3 regions of the Streptomyces sp. NPDC057638 genome follow, and region 1 is predicted to be linked to each of the others. Evidence: riboswitches for the same ligand, from Rfam matches in the RefSeq annotation. Region 1 holds a riboswitch; each other region holds the start of a gene.
What was found. Region 1 has a riboswitch for thiamine pyrophosphate ahead of ACFVIM_RS10815 (thiamine ABC transporter substrate binding subunit). Riboswitches for the same ligand answer to the same signal wherever they lie in the genome.
Positions count from the first base shown of each region.

Region 1 (5,405 bases):
CGCCCGGGCCAGCGCGACCCGCTGCTGTTCCCCGCCGGAGAGCGCGGCGACCGCCCGGCTCCCGGCGTCCGGCAGCCCCACCAGCTCCAGCAGCCCGGCCGTTCTGCGCTCCCGCTCGGCCCGGGGCAGGCCCCGCTGACGCAGTCCGAAGGCGACATTGGCGCCGACATCCCGGTGCGGGAAGAGCTGGTGGTCCTGGAACATCAGCCCGACCCCGCGCCGGTGGACCGGCACCGCGCCCTGGTCGGCGCCGGAGAGCAGCACCCGGCCCGCGTCGGGCCGCTGGAGCCCGGCGACCACCCGCAGCAGCGTGGACTTGCCACTGCCGCTCGGTCCGAGCAGACAGACGATCTCGTGCTCGGCGACCTCCAGCGCGACCGCGTCGAGCGCCGGGCGGGCCCCGAACCGTACCGTCACACCATCCAGCGTCAGCAGCGCCATGCCCACTCCCCAGCCATCAGAACTCCCCGGAACCAGAACCACGGGCGTGTCCGCGACGGCCACGCTCCAACAACACCAGCGCGACCGCGCACACCACCATGAGGATCGTGCTCAGGGCCATCGCCTGCCCGTAGTTCAGCTCTCCCGGGCGGCCCAGCAGCCGGGCGACGGCGACCGGCAGGGTGGGCCGGTCCTCGCGGGCGATGAAGACGGTCGCGCCGAACTCGCCCAGCGACATGGCGAAGGCGAACCCGGCCGCGATCAGCAGCGCCCGGCGCACCATCGGCAGATCCACCTCGCGCCAGACCCGTAGCGGGGACGCGCCGAGCACGGCCGCCGCCTCCCTCAGCCGCCCGTCGACCGCGCGCAGCACGGGCAGCATGGTCCGTACGACGAAGGGGACCCCGACCAGCGCCTGCGCCAGCGGCACCAGGATCCAGCTGGCGCGCAGATCCAGCGGCGGTTCGTCCAGCGCGATGAGGAAGCCGAAACCGACGGTGACGGCGGAGACCCCGAGCGGCAGCATCAGCAGCGCGTCGAAGCCCCGGGTCAGCCGTCCGGCCCGGCGGGTGAGCGCGGCGGCCGCGAGCCCGCCGACGACGACCGCGATGGCGGTGGCCACGGCCGTGTACTGGAGCGAGTTGCCGATCGCGTGGATCGGCGGCACGAGGAAGGCGCCACCACTGGACTCGTTCGAGGTCAGGGCGCGGTAGTAGTCGAGGCCATAGCCGTCGGGCGTGGCGAAGGACCGTTCCACCAGGACCGCGAGGGGCGTCAGCAACAGCAGCACCACGGTGGTGAGGACACCGCCGAGCAGCGCCCACTGCCCCGCTCCGCGCGGCGTGCGCGCCGTGAGCGCCGGGTCGACCAGCCGTAGCGCGCCCTCCCGCCTCCGTACCGTACGGGCGTGGACGGCGAGCACCGTGCCGACGGCGGCGAACTGCACCAGCGTGAGCACGGCGGCGGTGGGCAGATCCAGCAACTGGGCGGTCTGCCGGTAGATCTCCACCTCCAGGGTGGCGAACCCGGGGCCGCCCAGGATCTGCACCACACCGAAGGAGGTGAAGGTGAAGAGGAAGACCATCAGCGCGGCGGCGGCCAGGGCGGGCGCCAGCGCGGGCAGCGTCACCCGGGCCCAGGCGGCCAGCCGCCCGGCGCCGAGCACCCGGGCGGCCTCCTCCTGCCGCGGGTCGAGCTGCGCCCACAGTCCGCCGACGGTCCGCACAACCACGGCGTAGTTGAAGAAGACATGGGCCAGCAGGATGGCCCAGACGGTGGTGTCGAGCCGGACGCCCCACACCTCGTCGAGCAGCCCGCCGCGCCCCAGCAGCGCCAGGAAGGCGCTGCCCACGACCACGGTCGGCAGGACGAACGGAACCGTCACCACCGCCCGCAGCAGCCGCCGCCCGGGAAAGTCGTAGCGGGCCAGGACATAGGCGCCCGGCAGCGCGATCACCAGAGTGAGCGCGGTGGAGGCCAGCGCCTGCCAGGTGGTGAACCAGAGCACCCGCTGGAGGTCGGACCGCCCCAGCACCTCCCCGATCCGGCCGAACTGCCACACCCCGTCGGCCATCAGCCCGCGGCCGGTGATCGCGGCCACGGGGTAGGCGAAGAAGAGCGCGAAGAAGACGGCCGGGACCGCCATCAGGGCCAGCCGGGCGGCCGCCCCACGACGGTCCGCGAGCCGCCCGGCCGCGCCTGGAACTACTTCACGACGAGCGAGGACCACGACCTGACCCACTGCTCCCGGTTCTCGGCGATGGCGTCGGGGCTGACCGTCTCCGGCTTCTCCACGACCGCGCCGAAGCGGGTGAAGAGCGGCGGCAGGGTGGCGCCCTTGACCACCGGGTGGACGAACATGTTCAGCGGCATGTCCTCCTGGAACGGCCGCGAGATGAGGAAGTCGAGCAGCGCCTTGCCACCCGGCTCGTTCTTCGCGCCCTTGAGCAGCCCGGCGAACTCGATCTGACGGAAGCAGGTACCCGTCGCCACCCCGGTCGGCGCCTCGGTCGGCTGCGGCTTGGCGTACAGCACCTCGACCGGTGGGCTGGAGGCGTACGAGACGACCAGCGGCCGGTCGGCCTTGGCCTTCTTGCCTCCGGCGGAACCGGAGAACTCCTCGTTGTACGCCTGCTCCCAGCCGTCGACGACCTTGACGCCGTTGGCCTTCAGCTTCTTCCAGTACGCCTCCCAGCCGGACTCGCCGTACCGTCCGACGGTGCCGAGGACGAAGGCGAGACCGGGCGAGGAGACGGCCGCGTTCTCCACCACCAGCAGATCGCGGTACTCGGGCTTGATCAGGTCGTCGAAGGTCGACGGCGGGGCCAGCTTGCGGTCGGCGAAGTACTTCTTGTCGTAGTTGACGCAGACATCGCCGGTGTCGACGGGGGTGACCCGGTTCCGCTCCCGGTCCAGCTGGACCTCGGGCGCGACCTGGTCCAGGCCCGTGGCCCGGTAGGGGGTGAAGACGCCGTTGTCGAGCGCGCGGGAGAGCAGGGTGTTGTCCACGCCCCACAGCACATCGCCCTGCGGCGAGCCCTTGGTGAGGATCTCCTTGTTGAGCGCGGCCCCGGCGTCCCCGGTCTTGAGCACCTTGACCGTGTACCCGGTCTGCTGGGTGAACTTCTTCAGCACGGCCTCGGAGACGGCGAACGACTCATGGCTGACCAGCGTGACGGTCGTGGACCCGGCGCCCTTGGACCCGCCGTCCTTCTCCGCGTCCCCGCCGCACGCGGCGAGGGTGGTGACCCCGAGCGCGGCGGCGACCGCGGTGACCGTGATCTTCTTGATGGTGCTCACTGGACTGACATCCTCCTGGACATGACCAGGAAGAGACGCGGCCCCGCCCGGCCCAGGGGAGGGCCGGACGGGGCGCAACAGCTTGAGTAATGACCGAACTTCCTACCCAGAATGACCTGGGCGAGGTTCAGAGGGTCTGCGGACCTGCCGGAACCGCACTCTCAGCGCTGTGGCGCTCCCCTGTCGGATATATGCAGATGTTCGTCACAGCGTACAAGGTCGACCGGACGGCCCGGCAGCCCCGGGTCTCCCGCACGGTCCGGGGCGTCAGCGCTCCGCCGCCGCCAACTGCCCGCACGCCCCGTCGATCTCCTGGCCGCGGGTGTCCCGCACGGTCACCGGCACCCCATGGGCGGCGATGGCCTGGACGAACGCCTTCTCGTCCTCGGGACGGGAGGCGGTCCACTTCGAGCCGGGGGTCGGGTTGAGCGGGATGAGGTTGACATGGACCCGCTTGCCCTTGAGCAGTCGGCCCAGCAGATCACCACGCCACGCCTGGTCGTTGATGTCACGGATCAGCGCGTACTCGATGGAGATCCGGCGGCCGGACCTCTCCGCGTACTCCCACGCCGCGTCCAGCACCTCGCGGACCTTCCAGCGGGTGTTGACCGGCACCAGGGTGTCGCGCAGCTCGTCGTCCGGCGCGTGGAGCGAGACCGCCAGACGGCAGCTGAACCCCTCGTCGGCGAAGCGGTGCATCGCGGGCACCAGACCGACCGTGGAGACGGTGATCCCCCGCTGGGAGAGGCCGATCCCGTCGGGCGCCGGGTCGGTGAGCCTGCGGATCGCGCCCACCACCCGCTTGTAGTTGGCCAGCGGCTCGCCCATGCCCATGAAGACGATGTTCGACAGCCGCGCGGGCCCGCCGGGCACCTCTCCGTCGCGCAGCGCCCGCATCCCGTCCACGATCTGGTGGACGATCTCGGCGGTGGAGAGATTGCGGTCGAGACCCGCCTGGCCCGTGGCGCAGAACGGGCAGTTCATCCCGCATCCGGCCTGCGAGGAGACACACATGGTCACCCGGTCCGGATACCGCATCAGCACCGACTCGACCAGCGTGCCGTCATGGAGCCGCCAGAGCGTCTTGCGCGTGGTGTCCTCGTCACACGACACATGGCGGACGACCGACATCAGATCCGGCAGCAGCTCCGCGGCGAGCCGCTCGCGCGCGGCGGCCGGGATGTCGGTCCACTGGCCCGGGTCATGGGCGTAGCGGGCGAAGTAGTGCTGTGAGAGCTGCTTGGCGCGGAAGGGCTTCTCGCCGATGGCGGCGACGGCCTCCTTGCGCTCCGCGGGGCTGAGGTCGGCGAGGTGCCGCGGCGGCTTCTTGGCTCCGCGCGGCGCGACAAAGGTGAGTTCTCCGGGCTTGGGCATGGTCCTACCAGTGTCGCAGAGATACGAAGAGGGGCTCGCCACCCTGTGGATAACGAGCCCCTCGTCGATAAACCTGCTGGTCAGCACCGTCACGGCGGCTTCCGGCAGCTACCGGAGCGCCCACCGGGCCGACCGGACCGGGCCACGTCCGGGATCGAACCGGCCGGTCAGCCGGACCCGGCCCGTCAGCCTGATCCGGCTCAACCGGACCCGGCCCGTCAGCCTGATCCGGCTCGGCCGGCTCCGGCCCAACCGGACCCAACTCAGCCGGACCCGGCTCAGCCGGACCCGACGAAGATCACCAGCAGCAGCCACACCACAGGCGCGGTCGGCAGCAGGGAGTCCAGCCGGTCCATGATGCCGCCGTGCCCCGGCAGCAGGGTGCCCATGTCCTTGATGCCGAGATCGCGCTTGATCATCGACTCGCCCAGGTCACCCAGCGTGGCGGTGACCGCCACCGCCAGCCCCAGCAGCAGCCCCTGCCACCAGGAGCCGCCGTCGATCAGGAACTGCATACACAGCGCGCCCGCCGCCATCGCGAACCCGATGGCGCCGAAGAGGCCCTCACGGGTCTTCCCCGGGCTGATGCGCGGGGCGAGCTTGCGGCGGCCGAAGCGCCAGCCGACCGCGTACGCGCCGGTGTCGCTGACCACCGTCAGCAGCAGGAAGACCAGCACCCGCCAGGAGCCGTCGTCCGCCGCCAGCATCATCGTGACGAAGGTGGCGAGGAACGGGACGTAGAAGGCGGCGAAGACCCCCGCCGTGACGTCCTTGAGGTAGTCCTCCGGCGG
Region 1 is NZ_JBHVHF010000054.1:24,907-30,311, reverse strand. It holds gene ACFVIM_RS10825 (ABC transporter ATP-binding protein) at 1-441, opposite strand, end outside; gene ACFVIM_RS10820 (ABC transporter permease) at 458-2,086, opposite strand; gene ACFVIM_RS10815 (thiamine ABC transporter substrate binding subunit) at 2,146-3,240, opposite strand; TPP riboswitch at 3,322-3,432, opposite strand; gene rlmN (23S rRNA (adenine(2503)-C(2))-methyltransferase RlmN) at 3,508-4,614, opposite strand; gene ACFVIM_RS10805 (phosphatidate cytidylyltransferase) at 4,893-5,405, opposite strand, start outside.

Region 2 (5,405 bases), on a different contig from region 1:
AGCGGTACGCGGGCGTCCGCGCACCGCGTGAATCGGTCCGGTCTCCGCGTGATCGGGTCGCCACCGCGGTTCCGGCCCCAAGGGGCGCGCCGAGGGCACCTCCGGGCGCGGGCCCGGCGGAGTCTCAGCTGAGTCGCGCGGAGATCACGAGGAACGAGTGATCGAGCACGCCCATCCTGGGGCACCGTCCCCCCGGCTCCCCCTCGGGGGTGCCCCCATCAAGGCTGGGGGCACCCCCGGGTGGAGCCTGGGGAGAAGAACCGCCTCGTCAGACCGCGAGGGCCTGCGCCCGGCGCTTCACTTCCGTCCCGCGATTCTCACTGAGCGCCTGCGCGGGGGTACCCGGCAGGGACTCATCAGCGGTGAAGAGCCACTCCAGCATCTCCTCGTCGCTGAAGCCGTCGTCCCTCAGCAGCGTCAGGGTGCCGGAGAGACCCTTGACCACCTTGGAGTCGCTGATGAAGGCGGCGGGCACCTGAAGCACCCGGTTCTCTCCCCGGCGTACGGCGATCAGCTGGCCTTCCTTCACCAGCTGCCGCACACGCGTCACCTCGACATCGAGCATCTCCGCGATATCGGGGAGAGTGAGCCAGGCGGGGACGAGGGCGTCGATCTTTGCGTCAATCTCGGTCACGGGACAAGCCTGCCATCTGGGACTGACAGTCGGTAGCGGGGGGCCGGGGGACACGCCCGTCGCGGCGGCGTGCCTTCGGGTGACATCGCTGGTCAGCGCGGGTGAAACGGATTCCGGTCCGGCTCAGGCCGAGGCCGCCTTCAGGGGGAGGGCGGCGTCCGCGGCACGCTCGGGATCCAGCCTCGCCCCCGCCAGCATCAGCTTGCGGCCCTGGGCCAGGTCACGGGGACGACCCACCGCGAGCACGGCCACCAGGGCGCCCTCGCGCAGCCAGAGCACCGACCAGCCCTCGCCGTCCGGGGCCCCCCGCCACACGGTGGTGTCGGCGTCCGCGTGGTCACCGGCGTACTGCACGAAGCGGCCGAACTGCTCGGACCAGAAGTACGGCACCGGGTCATAGCTCTGGAGCGGCTCGCCGGACGCGGCGGCCAGCACGTTGGCGGCGACCGTCCGGGGCCCCTGGAGGGCGTTGTCCCAGTGGTGGACCAGGAGCCTGCGGCCATAGCGGGCGGAGGGGAAGGAGGCGCAGTCCCCCACCGCGTACACATCGGGCTGTGAGGTGCGCAGCTGGGCGTCGGCGGTGATCGCGCCGTCGGGCCCGGTCTCGACGCCGGAGCCGGTGAGCCAACCGGTGGCGGGGCGGGCGCCGACACCGACGACCACGGCCTGGGCGGCCAGCCTCCGTCCGTCGTCGAGGACGACCGTCCCGGGTTCGACGGTGGCGACCCGGGCCCCGGTGAGCAGGTCCACCCCGTACTCCGCGTACCAGTCGGCCATCGGCGCGGTGATCTCGGCGGGCAGCGCGCCGGGGAGCGGCCGGTCGGCGGCCTCCACCACGGTGACCGCGCATCCGGCGGCCCGCGCGGCCGTCGCGAACTCGGCACCGATCCAGCCCGCGCCCACGACCACGATGTCGTGCTTCGCGGCGAGGACCGGCCGCAGCCGCTCGGCGTCGTCGAGGGTGCGCAGCAGATGGACCCCGGGCACGGTCTCGCTGCCGGGCAGGGTGAGCGGCCGCGCGCCCGTGGCGATGACGAGGACGTCGTACGGGACCGGCCCGGCCTCGGTGTCCAGTTCGTGCTCCGCGGCGCGTACCCCGGTGACCTCGCGGCCGAGCCGCAGCTCGATCCCCAGCTCCTCGAAGTCGATCTCGAAGGCCGAGCCCTCGGCCGAGCCGAGCAGGACGGCCTTGGACAGGGGTGGCCGGTCATAGGGCTGGTGGGGCTCGGCCCCGATCAGGGTGAGGGGGCCGGTGAACCCCTGTTCCCTCAGGGCGACGGCGGTCTGCACGCCCGCCATGCCCGCTCCGACGACGACCACGCGCCGTGTCCGCTGCTCATCTGGCTGATCGCTCACATGACCACCTTACGCATCTGACGCATCATCAGACGATGGAGGGTGGGACAGCCCGGTCGAATCCCCAGTGTCCTGGGCTCCCGGGCCCACCGGCCCGACGGCCCCGGGCCGCGCGCGTACGGCCCGCACACGGGTGAAACGGGGCAAGCCGCCCCGCAGGACGGGCACGCCTCGCCGGTCACCCCGTGCGCGGCAGCTCCTCCACCACGCTCGTCCCGCTGCCCTCCTGGGACTCCCACTCCCAGCTCTCCTCCAGTCGCACCCGGCCGTCGGGCAGCTCCACCACGGTGGAGACACAGTGGCCGGAGGCGGTGGTGCCGTCCGTCCGCAACTGCACATAGCGGAAGTCGATCCGGTCCCCGTCCCGGGTGCCCACCAGATGACCGCGGACCACGTCACCACCGGCGTACTCGGCCCAGATCCGGTCCGCCTCCTCGTGGTAGGTGAAGCGGGTGCCGGTACCGACCTGGCCGGGCGCCTGGTCGGCGACCGGCGCGAGGACAAGCCCGTCAAGGGATCGGAGTGATCGGCGGGATCCAGCCACAGCGCTGCTCCTTGGCTCGTGGGTACGGAGGTCACGGCGGCGCCACCGCGCCTTACGGCGGCCCGGCGGCGGAGGTTAGGGTGGCCACCGTAGAGCACTCGCGGGAGCCCGGACGGACCGGGCTGAGAGGGAGGCTGGCCGGCCTCCGACCGTACGAACCTGATCCGGGTCATACCGGCGAAGGGAGGAGCTGATCGCCCATGCACCCTGTCAACACCGCCAGCGACACCGGCACTCCTCAGGCACCCCCGGCACGAGACGCCGACCCGCCCCGCGAGGAACAGGCGCGCGAGGACCCGCCCCGTGAGGACCCGGCGCGAGCACCCCTCCGCCGGCGGGCCCGGACCCCCCGCGCCACCGACGTCCTGGTGATCGGCGGCGGGATCATCGGACTGGTCACCGCGTGGCGCGCCGCCCAGAAGGGGCTCGCGGTGACCCTCGCCGACTCGGAGCCGGGCGGTGGCGCCGCCCAGGTCGCGGCGGGCATGCTCGCCGCCGTCACCGAACTCCACTACGGCGAGGAGACCCTGCTCTCCCTCACCCTGGAATCCGCCCGCCGCTACCCCGCCTTCACCACCGAACTGGAGGAGGCGAGCGGGCGGCGGATCGACTACCGCACCTGTGGCACCCTCGCCATCGCCCTCGACGCCGACGACCGCGCCCATCTGCGGGAACTCCACGCCCTCCAGCAGCGCTGCGGCCTGGAGTCGGCCTGGCTGACCGGCCGGGAGTGCCGCCGTCTGGAGCCGATGCTCGCGCCGGGCGTCCGGGGCGGGCTACGGGTCGACGGTGACCACCAGGTGGACCCGCGGCGGCTGGCGGCCGCGCTGGTCACCGCCTGCGCGCGGGCCGGGGTGACCTTCCGCCGCGACTGGGCCGCGCGGCTGCTGGTCAGCCGGGACCGCGCGGTCGGCGCCCGCCTCGCCGACGGCACCGAACTCCCCGCCGGACAGGTGGTCATCGCGGGCGGCAGCCTGAGCGGACGCCTGGAGGGGCTGCCCGACGCGGTGGTGCCCCCGGTGCGCCCCGTGAAGGGGCAGGTGCTGCGGCTGGCCGTTCCCCGTCCGTACGCCCCCTTCCTCTCCCGGACGATCCGCGCGGTGGTGCGCGGCGGGCATGTCTATCTGGTGCCGCGCGAGAACGGCGAGCTGGTCGTCGGGGCGACCAGTGAGGAACAGGGCTGGGACACCTCCGTCACGGCGGGCGGTGTCTACGAACTGCTGCGGGACGCGCATGAGCTGGTGCCCGGCATCACCGAACTCCCGCTGACGGAGACGCGCGCCGGGCTGCGCCCCGCCTCACCCGACAACGCGCCCCTGCTGGGCCCCACCGCGCTGCCCGGCCTCCACCTGGCCACCGGCCACTACCGCAACGGGGTGCTCCTCACCCCCGTCACCGGCGACGCGATGGCCACCGCGCTGACCGACGGCGCACTCCCGTCCGAGGCCCTGCCCTTCTCCCCTCTCCGCTTCTCATCCGGCGACACGGATGCGACCGAGCGGCACTTTCCCCAGGAGCAGCCCGTATGACCAGTGTGTCCGTCGTGATCTCCGTCAACGGCGCGCGTCATGAACTCGCCCGTGGTACGACGCTGGACCATCTCATCGCCGACGTCACGCGGGGGCCCGGCACCGCGCCGGAGGGCGACCCCGCCGAGCCGCCCACCGGTATCGCGGCCGCCGTCAACGAGACGGTCGTCCCCCGGGGCGAGTGGCCCGGCACCCTCCTCGGCGACGGCGACCGGGTCGAGGTCCTCACCGCCGTCCAGGGAGGCTGAGCCGATGTCCGACGACCGTCTCACCATCGGTGACACCACCTTCGACTCCCGGCTGATCATGGGCACCGGCGGCGCGCCCAGCCTGGAGGTCATGGAACGTGTCCTCGTCGCCAGCGGCACCGAACTGACCACCGTCGCGATGCGCCGGGTCGACCCCACCGTCCAGGGCTCGGTGCTGTCCGTACTGGAGCGGCTCGGCATCCGGGTGCTGCCCAACACGGCGGGCTGCTTCACGGCGGGCGAGGCCGTGCTGACCGCCCGGCTGGCCCGGGAGGCCCTCGGGACGGACTGGATCAAACTGGAGGTCGTGGCCGATGAGCGCACCCTGCTCCCCGACCCCGTCGAACTGCTGGACGCGGCGGAGACCCTCGTCGATGACGGGTTCACGGTCCTTCCGTACACCAATGACGACCCCGTGCTGGCGCGGAAGCTGGAGGACGTCGGCTGCGCGGCGATCATGCCCCTCGGCTCGCCCATCGGCTCCGGTCTCGGCATCCGCAACCCGCACAACTTCCAGTTGATCGTGGAGCGGGCCGGGGTGCCGGTGGTGCTCGACGCGGGTGCGGGGACGGCGTCGGACGCGGCACTCGCCATGGAGCTGGGCTGCGCGGCCGTGATGCTGGCTTCGGCGGTGACCCGGGCGCAGGAGCCGGTGCTGATGGCCGAGGCGATGCGGCACGCGGTCGACGCGGGACGGCTGGCCCACCGGGCGGGACGGATCCCCCGGCGGCACTTCGCGCTGGCGTCGTCACCGGAGGCCGGGGTCGCGGCGCTGGACCCCGAGCGCCCCGCGTTCTGAGTCCGGTCCGGGCCGGTCCCGCGCCCGTGCTCAGCCCGGTCCGGGTCCGTCCTGGGCCCGGTCCGGGCCGGTCCCGAGCCCGGCCGGGGTCCGTCCTGGGCCCCGGCCGGGGTCCGTCCCGAGCCCGCCCTGAACCCCTTCCCGTTCCGTCCTGAGCGCCTTCCGCGGCCGTTCCCCGCCCGCCCGGCCCGCCCGACCGCACCCGCCCCGGGTCCGGTGCGTCACAGCTGGTGGCGCCGGGTGTGTCGGTGGCGGCTCGTAGAATCGGGGGGTGGACACGACCCTTCAGGACCCT
Region 2 is NZ_JBHVHF010000200.1:5,186-10,590, forward strand. It holds gene ACFVIM_RS24010 (Rv2175c family DNA-binding protein) at 269-634, opposite strand; gene ACFVIM_RS24015 (NAD(P)/FAD-dependent oxidoreductase) at 758-1,933, opposite strand; gene ACFVIM_RS24020 (hypothetical protein) at 2,169-2,534, opposite strand; TPP riboswitch at 2,625-2,737, shown strand; gene thiO (glycine oxidase ThiO) at 2,735-4,063, shown strand; gene thiS (sulfur carrier protein ThiS) at 4,060-4,311, shown strand; gene ACFVIM_RS24035 (thiazole synthase) at 4,316-5,110, shown strand; gene pknB (Stk1 family PASTA domain-containing Ser/Thr kinase) at 5,382-5,405, shown strand, end outside.
Region 2: another riboswitch for thiamine pyrophosphate. It lies ahead of thiO (glycine oxidase ThiO); the one in region 1 lies ahead of ACFVIM_RS10815 (thiamine ABC transporter substrate binding subunit).

Region 3 (5,405 bases), on a different contig from region 1:
CAGCAGGCTGGAGGAGACGCTGGCCCACTGGCGGGACGCCATCGGGGTGCCGGTCTATTTCGCCCTCTACCGCGAGGGGGAGATCGAAGTCGTCGCCTACGCCGACAGCCCCTACGCCCCGGCCGTCGAGCAGTGGGCCGACTTCCGTGAGACCGGCCATGCCCACGCCATCGGGCAGTGTCTGCTCAGCCAGCTCGATGAGAAGGCCCGCCAGGATCATCTGGACCGCCATCCCATCCAGCCGGTCACCCGGTACTCCGTCGCCGACCAGCGCGGTCTGCTGGAACGGCTCTCCACCATGGGCCGGATGCAGCCGGTCTTCGAGCGCCAGGAGTACGCGCTGGGAACGGTATGCGCCGCGATCCCGATCACCGCCGGTTCCACGGCGGCGGCGATGGCCATTTCTCTACCCATCCATCAGGAGCAGAGATTGCTCCCCGCGGTCGAGCAGCTACGCAAAGGGGTGGGGGAGCTGCTTAACGTCCTCTCGCTCTCTATCAGTATCTGAAAAATCACTCCTTGTAGTCCTCTAGCGCGTGGAGCACGATTGTGGCAAGAGGGTCAGAGGGATGAATCCTGGCCGTTTTTGACAAGCTTTCAGTAGGCATTCTTCACTGCGGGGTACACGATGCGCGAGTCGGTCCAAGCCGAGGTCCTGATGAGCTTCCTTGTCTCCGAGGAGCTCTCGTTCCGGATCCCGGTGGAGCTCCGTTACGAGACGGAGGATCCGTACGCCGTGCGGATGACCTTCCATCTACCCGGTGACGCGCCGGTGACCTGGGCTTTCGGCCGTGATCTGCTGATGGACGGGATCCTCGGGCCGAGTGGGGACGGGGATGTGCGGGTCGCCCCGACCGGGCCGGAGGAGCTGGCCGATATCGCGATCCGGCTCCAGGTGGGCGCCGACCGGGCGCTCTTCCAGGTCAGCGCGGCACCAGTGGTCGCCTTCCTCGACCGCACCGACAAGCTGGTGCCGCTGGGACAGGAGCGGGCGCACGGGGATTTCGAGGGGTGTCTCGACAAGGCGTTGCGGAACATCCTGGCCGAGACGGAGGAGAACGCGGGCTGAGACGGTGCCGGTCTCGGGCGGACCGGCACCGCCGCGGGCGGATCGGGCCGGGAGTGGATCGGTGGGGCCGCCGCCCCGGGCCGGTCGGCCACCGGCGCCGGGTGCGGTCGGCTCGCCGCGCGCCGGGTTCACCGTGTGCGGCACGCTCCCCGGCCAGGTCTCACCGTTTGCGGCGGCGGCCCGTGCCGCTGCGTCCCGGGAGGGACTTCAGCCCTGGGAGCCCCGTACGGGTCAGGGGCATCCCCCGCCCCGTAGGCGTACCTGTACCGCCGTCCGGGACGGGGGTCACGGGCGCGGTGGGGGAGGGGCCCGGCGGGAGTGAGGAGGGGCGGTCCGCGCAGACCACGAGGGCCGCGAGGGCCGTGGTCACCGGGACGGAGGCGACCAGTCCGATCGAGCCGATCAGGGTACGGACGATCTCCTCGGCCACCAACTCGCTGTTGGCGACCGCGCCCACACCGCTGCGGGCGATCGAGAAGAGCAGCAGCAGGGGGAGCGCGGCGCCCGCGTAGGCCAGGACCAGGGTGTTGACCACGGACGCGATATGGTCCCGGCCGATGCGGATCCCGGCCCGGTAGAGCGCGCGGGGACCCATCGTCGGGTCGGCCTGGCGCAACTCCCAGACGGCGGAGGTCTGGGTCACCGTGACATCGTCGAGGACACCGAGCGAGCCGATGATGATGCCCGCCAGCAGCAGTCCGCTCATATCGATCTTCGGATAGAGGCCGTGGATCAGACCGGTGTTGTCGTCGGTGTTGCCGCTCAGCAGCGCCCAGCCGACGAAGAACGAGCCGAGCAGCCCGATCAGCAGCAGCGAGACCAGGGTGCCGAGCACCGCCACCGAGGTACGCGCGTTGAGCCCATGGCAGGTGTAGAGGGCGATCAGCATGATGGCGCTCGCCCCGATCACCGCGACGACCAGCGGATTGGAGCCTTCCAGGATCGCGGGAAGGATGAAGAGCGTCAGGATGGCGAACGAGGTGGCGAGCGCGATCAGGGCCATCACCCCGCGCATCCGACCCACCAGCACCACCGCGAGGGCGAAGATCCCGGCGAGCAGCGCCAACGGAACCGTACGGTCCAGATCGATCACCGCGTACTGGAGTTCCCGCGGCGCGTCCGGGGCGTAGGCCACCACCACCTCCTGCCCCTGCCGCAGTTGACGAGGGGCGTCCGGCTGGACGATCTCGGTGAAGGTACGGCCCGTATGAGGGCCGGTGGTGACCTCGATCGTCGCTTTTCCACAGCTGCCGCGCTGGGAGTTGACGGCCTCGCGGCCCTGGGGTGTGCTGGTGTCACCGGTCGGTGGCACCTGACCCGCGTTCACCTTCCGGCAGTCGATCTGCTGCACCGAGGCCACCCGGGCCTCCTCGGTCTGCCGGTCGAAGCCCACGCCGGTGGGCTTGTGGTCGGCGGAGCCACCGGGCCAGAGCACCAGCAGCCCGACGGCGACAGCGGCGGCGAAGGGCACCAGCACGGCGGCGATCACCTTGCGCAGATGGCGCGAGACCGGCGTCGCGGGGCCGTGGGAGTGCGTATGCCCATGGCTGTGGCCGTGTGCGTGACCGTGGCTGGGTTCATGCCCGTGGGCGGGGCCGTGGTTGTGCCCCTGCGTCGGTCCCCGCGTGGGTGCGGGCATGTTTCCGTGCGCGGGGGGAGGGCCGTGGTCCTGTGCGGGGCCGTGACCGTGGCCGGGGTGGGGCGCGGGGGCCGTCGTGGGCGACGGGATCCCGGGCGCGGGCTCCGGAGGCGAGGGAGGCCGCGGGTGCGGCGGCTGTCCCTGCCGCCGGTCCCAGGGCGGGTCCATGGGCGGGGGTGGGGGGTCGGGTGGCGAAGGCGTCACCGACCGATCATCGCAAGAACGGCGGGGGGCCTCTGTTCAGCACGCCAAAGAGGGCGCTAGCGTGGGGGCACTTTGCACACGCGGGAGCTCGGGGCACCGGGCTGAGAGGGCGCTGACCTCCGCACCGGCCGTCGGGAAGACGGCCATCGCGGATATGGCCGCGTCGACCGCCGAACCTGTTACCGGGTAATGCCGGCGTAGGGAGTAGGTCTCATGACCGTTCAGGACGCACACACGCCTGCCGTCGACCAGGCCGACGGGCGCACGCCGGGCTGGCACAAGGGGTATGTCCAGGGCTCTCGCCCCGACCTCCAGGTGCCCGTCCGCCGGGTGCACCTCACCAACGGCAAGGACGTGACGCTGTACGACACCTCCGGTCCGTATACCGATCCCGGGATCGAGACGGACGTACGGAGGGGACTGCCGCCGCTCCGTGAGAACTGGATCATCGGCCGGGGCGATACCGAGGAGTACGCGGGCCGCCCGGTCCGCCCCGAGGACGACGGCATCAAGCACACCTCACCGCGCGGCGGTCTGCGCAACCTCGACGCCGTCTTCCCGGGGCGTCCGCGTCAGCCCCGGCGCGGGCGTGAGGGCCGCCCGGTGACTCAGCTCGCGTACGCCCGCCGGGGGGAGATCACCCCGGAGATGGAGTACGTCGCCGTCCGGGAGAACGTCTCCCCCGAGGTGGTGCGGGAGGAGATCGCGGCGGGCCGCGCGGTGCTCCCCGCCAACGTCAACCACCCGGAGATCGAGCCGATGATCATCGGCAAGAGGTTCCTGGTGAAGGTGAACGCCAACATCGGCAACTCCGCCGTCACCTCCTCCATCGAGGAGGAGGTGGAGAAGATGACCTGGGCGACCCGCTGGGGCGCCGACACCGTGATGGACCTGTCCACCGGGCGCAATATCCACACCACCCGGGAGTGGGTGCTGCGCAATTCGCCGGTGCCGATCGGCACGGTGCCGCTCTACCAGGCGCTGGAGAAGGTCGACGGCAAGGCCGAGGAGCTGACCTGGGAGATCTACAAGGACACCGTCATCGAGCAGGCGGAACAGGGCGTGGACTACATGACGGTCCACGCGGGGGTGCTGCTGCGGTACGTGCCGCTCACCGCCCGTCGCAAGACCGGGATCGTCTCGCGCGGCGGCTCGATCATGGCGGCGTGGTGTCTGGCGCACCACAAGGAGTCGTTCCTGTACGAGAACTTCGAGGAGCTGTGCGAGATTCTCGCCGCGTACGACGTCACCTACTCGCTCGGTGACGGCCTGCGGCCCGGCTCGATCGCGGATGCCAACGACGAGGCACAGTTCGCCGAGTTGCGCACGCTCGGGGAACTCAACACCATCGCCAAGCGTTTCCAGGTACAGACGATGATCGAGGGCCCCGGTCATGTCCCGATGCACAAGATCAAGGAGAACATCGACCTCCAGCAGGAGATCTGCGAGGAGGCCCCGTTCTACACGCTCGGCCCGCTGACGACGGACATCGCGCCCGCCTATGACCACATCACCTCCGGCATCGGCGCGGCGATGATCGCCTGGTGGGGCACGGCGATGCTCTGCTACGTGACGCCCAAGGAGCATCTCGGTCTGCCCAACCGTGACGATGTGAAGACGGGCGTCATCACCTACAAGATCGCCGCGCACGCGGCCGATCTGGCGAAGGGGCACCCGGGTGCCCAGGAGTGGGATGACGCGCTCTCCGACGCGCGCTTCGAATTCCGCTGGGAGGACCAGTTCAATCTGGCCCTCGACCCCGACACGGCGAGGGAGTTCCATGATGAGACGCTGCCGGCCGAGCCGGCGAAGACCGCGCACTTCTGTTCCATGTGCGGGCCGAAGTTCTGCTCGATGAAGATCAGCAGGAGCATCACCGAGCAGTTCGGCGGTGACGCGGCCGAAGGTTCGGACACGGAGATCGCCGAGGGCATGCTCCAGAAGTCCAAGGAGTTCGCCGCCTCCGGTAACCGGGTCTATCTGCCGATGGCCGAATAGCACCGTCCAACCGAGTACGGGACCGACCCGCCTCCCGCCTACCGGCGCGGCAGGGGGGCGGATCCGCTGCCGAGCCCACCGGGCGGCGCTCGCCGCCGCCCGGTGGGCCGGGATTCACTCCGGGCGGCCCTCGCCGCCGCCGAACTCCTTGCTGGTGAAGTCCGGGCTGGTGAAGCTGGGCCGCTGGCCCGGTGACCCGCCCTCGTCCGGACCGGAGTAGTCCGGCCCGTCGTACCCCTCGGTGGCGGTGCGCTCCACCGGGCGTGGTGGCGCCTGGGAGAGCGGGTGGGCGTGGGGATCCTCCAGCACCCCGTGCAGGAAGGGCACGATCCCTCGTTCCAGTACGGCGTGGAGCCAGGCGTCCTTGGCGCGGGCGACCTCGTCGGGGAGCTCGTCCATGGGCTCCTGGGCGGGCACCTGGGTCGAGCTGTTCCGTACGGCCGTCAGCAGCAGTCCCATGGCCGCCACCAGGATCCCGGCGGCCGTGACGGCGGC
Region 3 is NZ_JBHVHF010000030.1:13,101-18,505, forward strand. It holds gene ACFVIM_RS06950 (IclR family transcriptional regulator) at 1-508, shown strand, start outside; gene ACFVIM_RS06955 (SsgA family sporulation/cell division regulator) at 629-1,069, shown strand; gene ACFVIM_RS06960 (YibE/F family protein) at 1,230-2,708, opposite strand; TPP riboswitch at 2,983-3,133, shown strand; gene thiC (phosphomethylpyrimidine synthase ThiC) at 3,126-4,910, shown strand; gene ACFVIM_RS06970 (hypothetical protein) at 5,025-5,405, opposite strand, start outside.
Region 3: another riboswitch for thiamine pyrophosphate. It lies ahead of thiC (phosphomethylpyrimidine synthase ThiC); the one in region 1 lies ahead of ACFVIM_RS10815 (thiamine ABC transporter substrate binding subunit).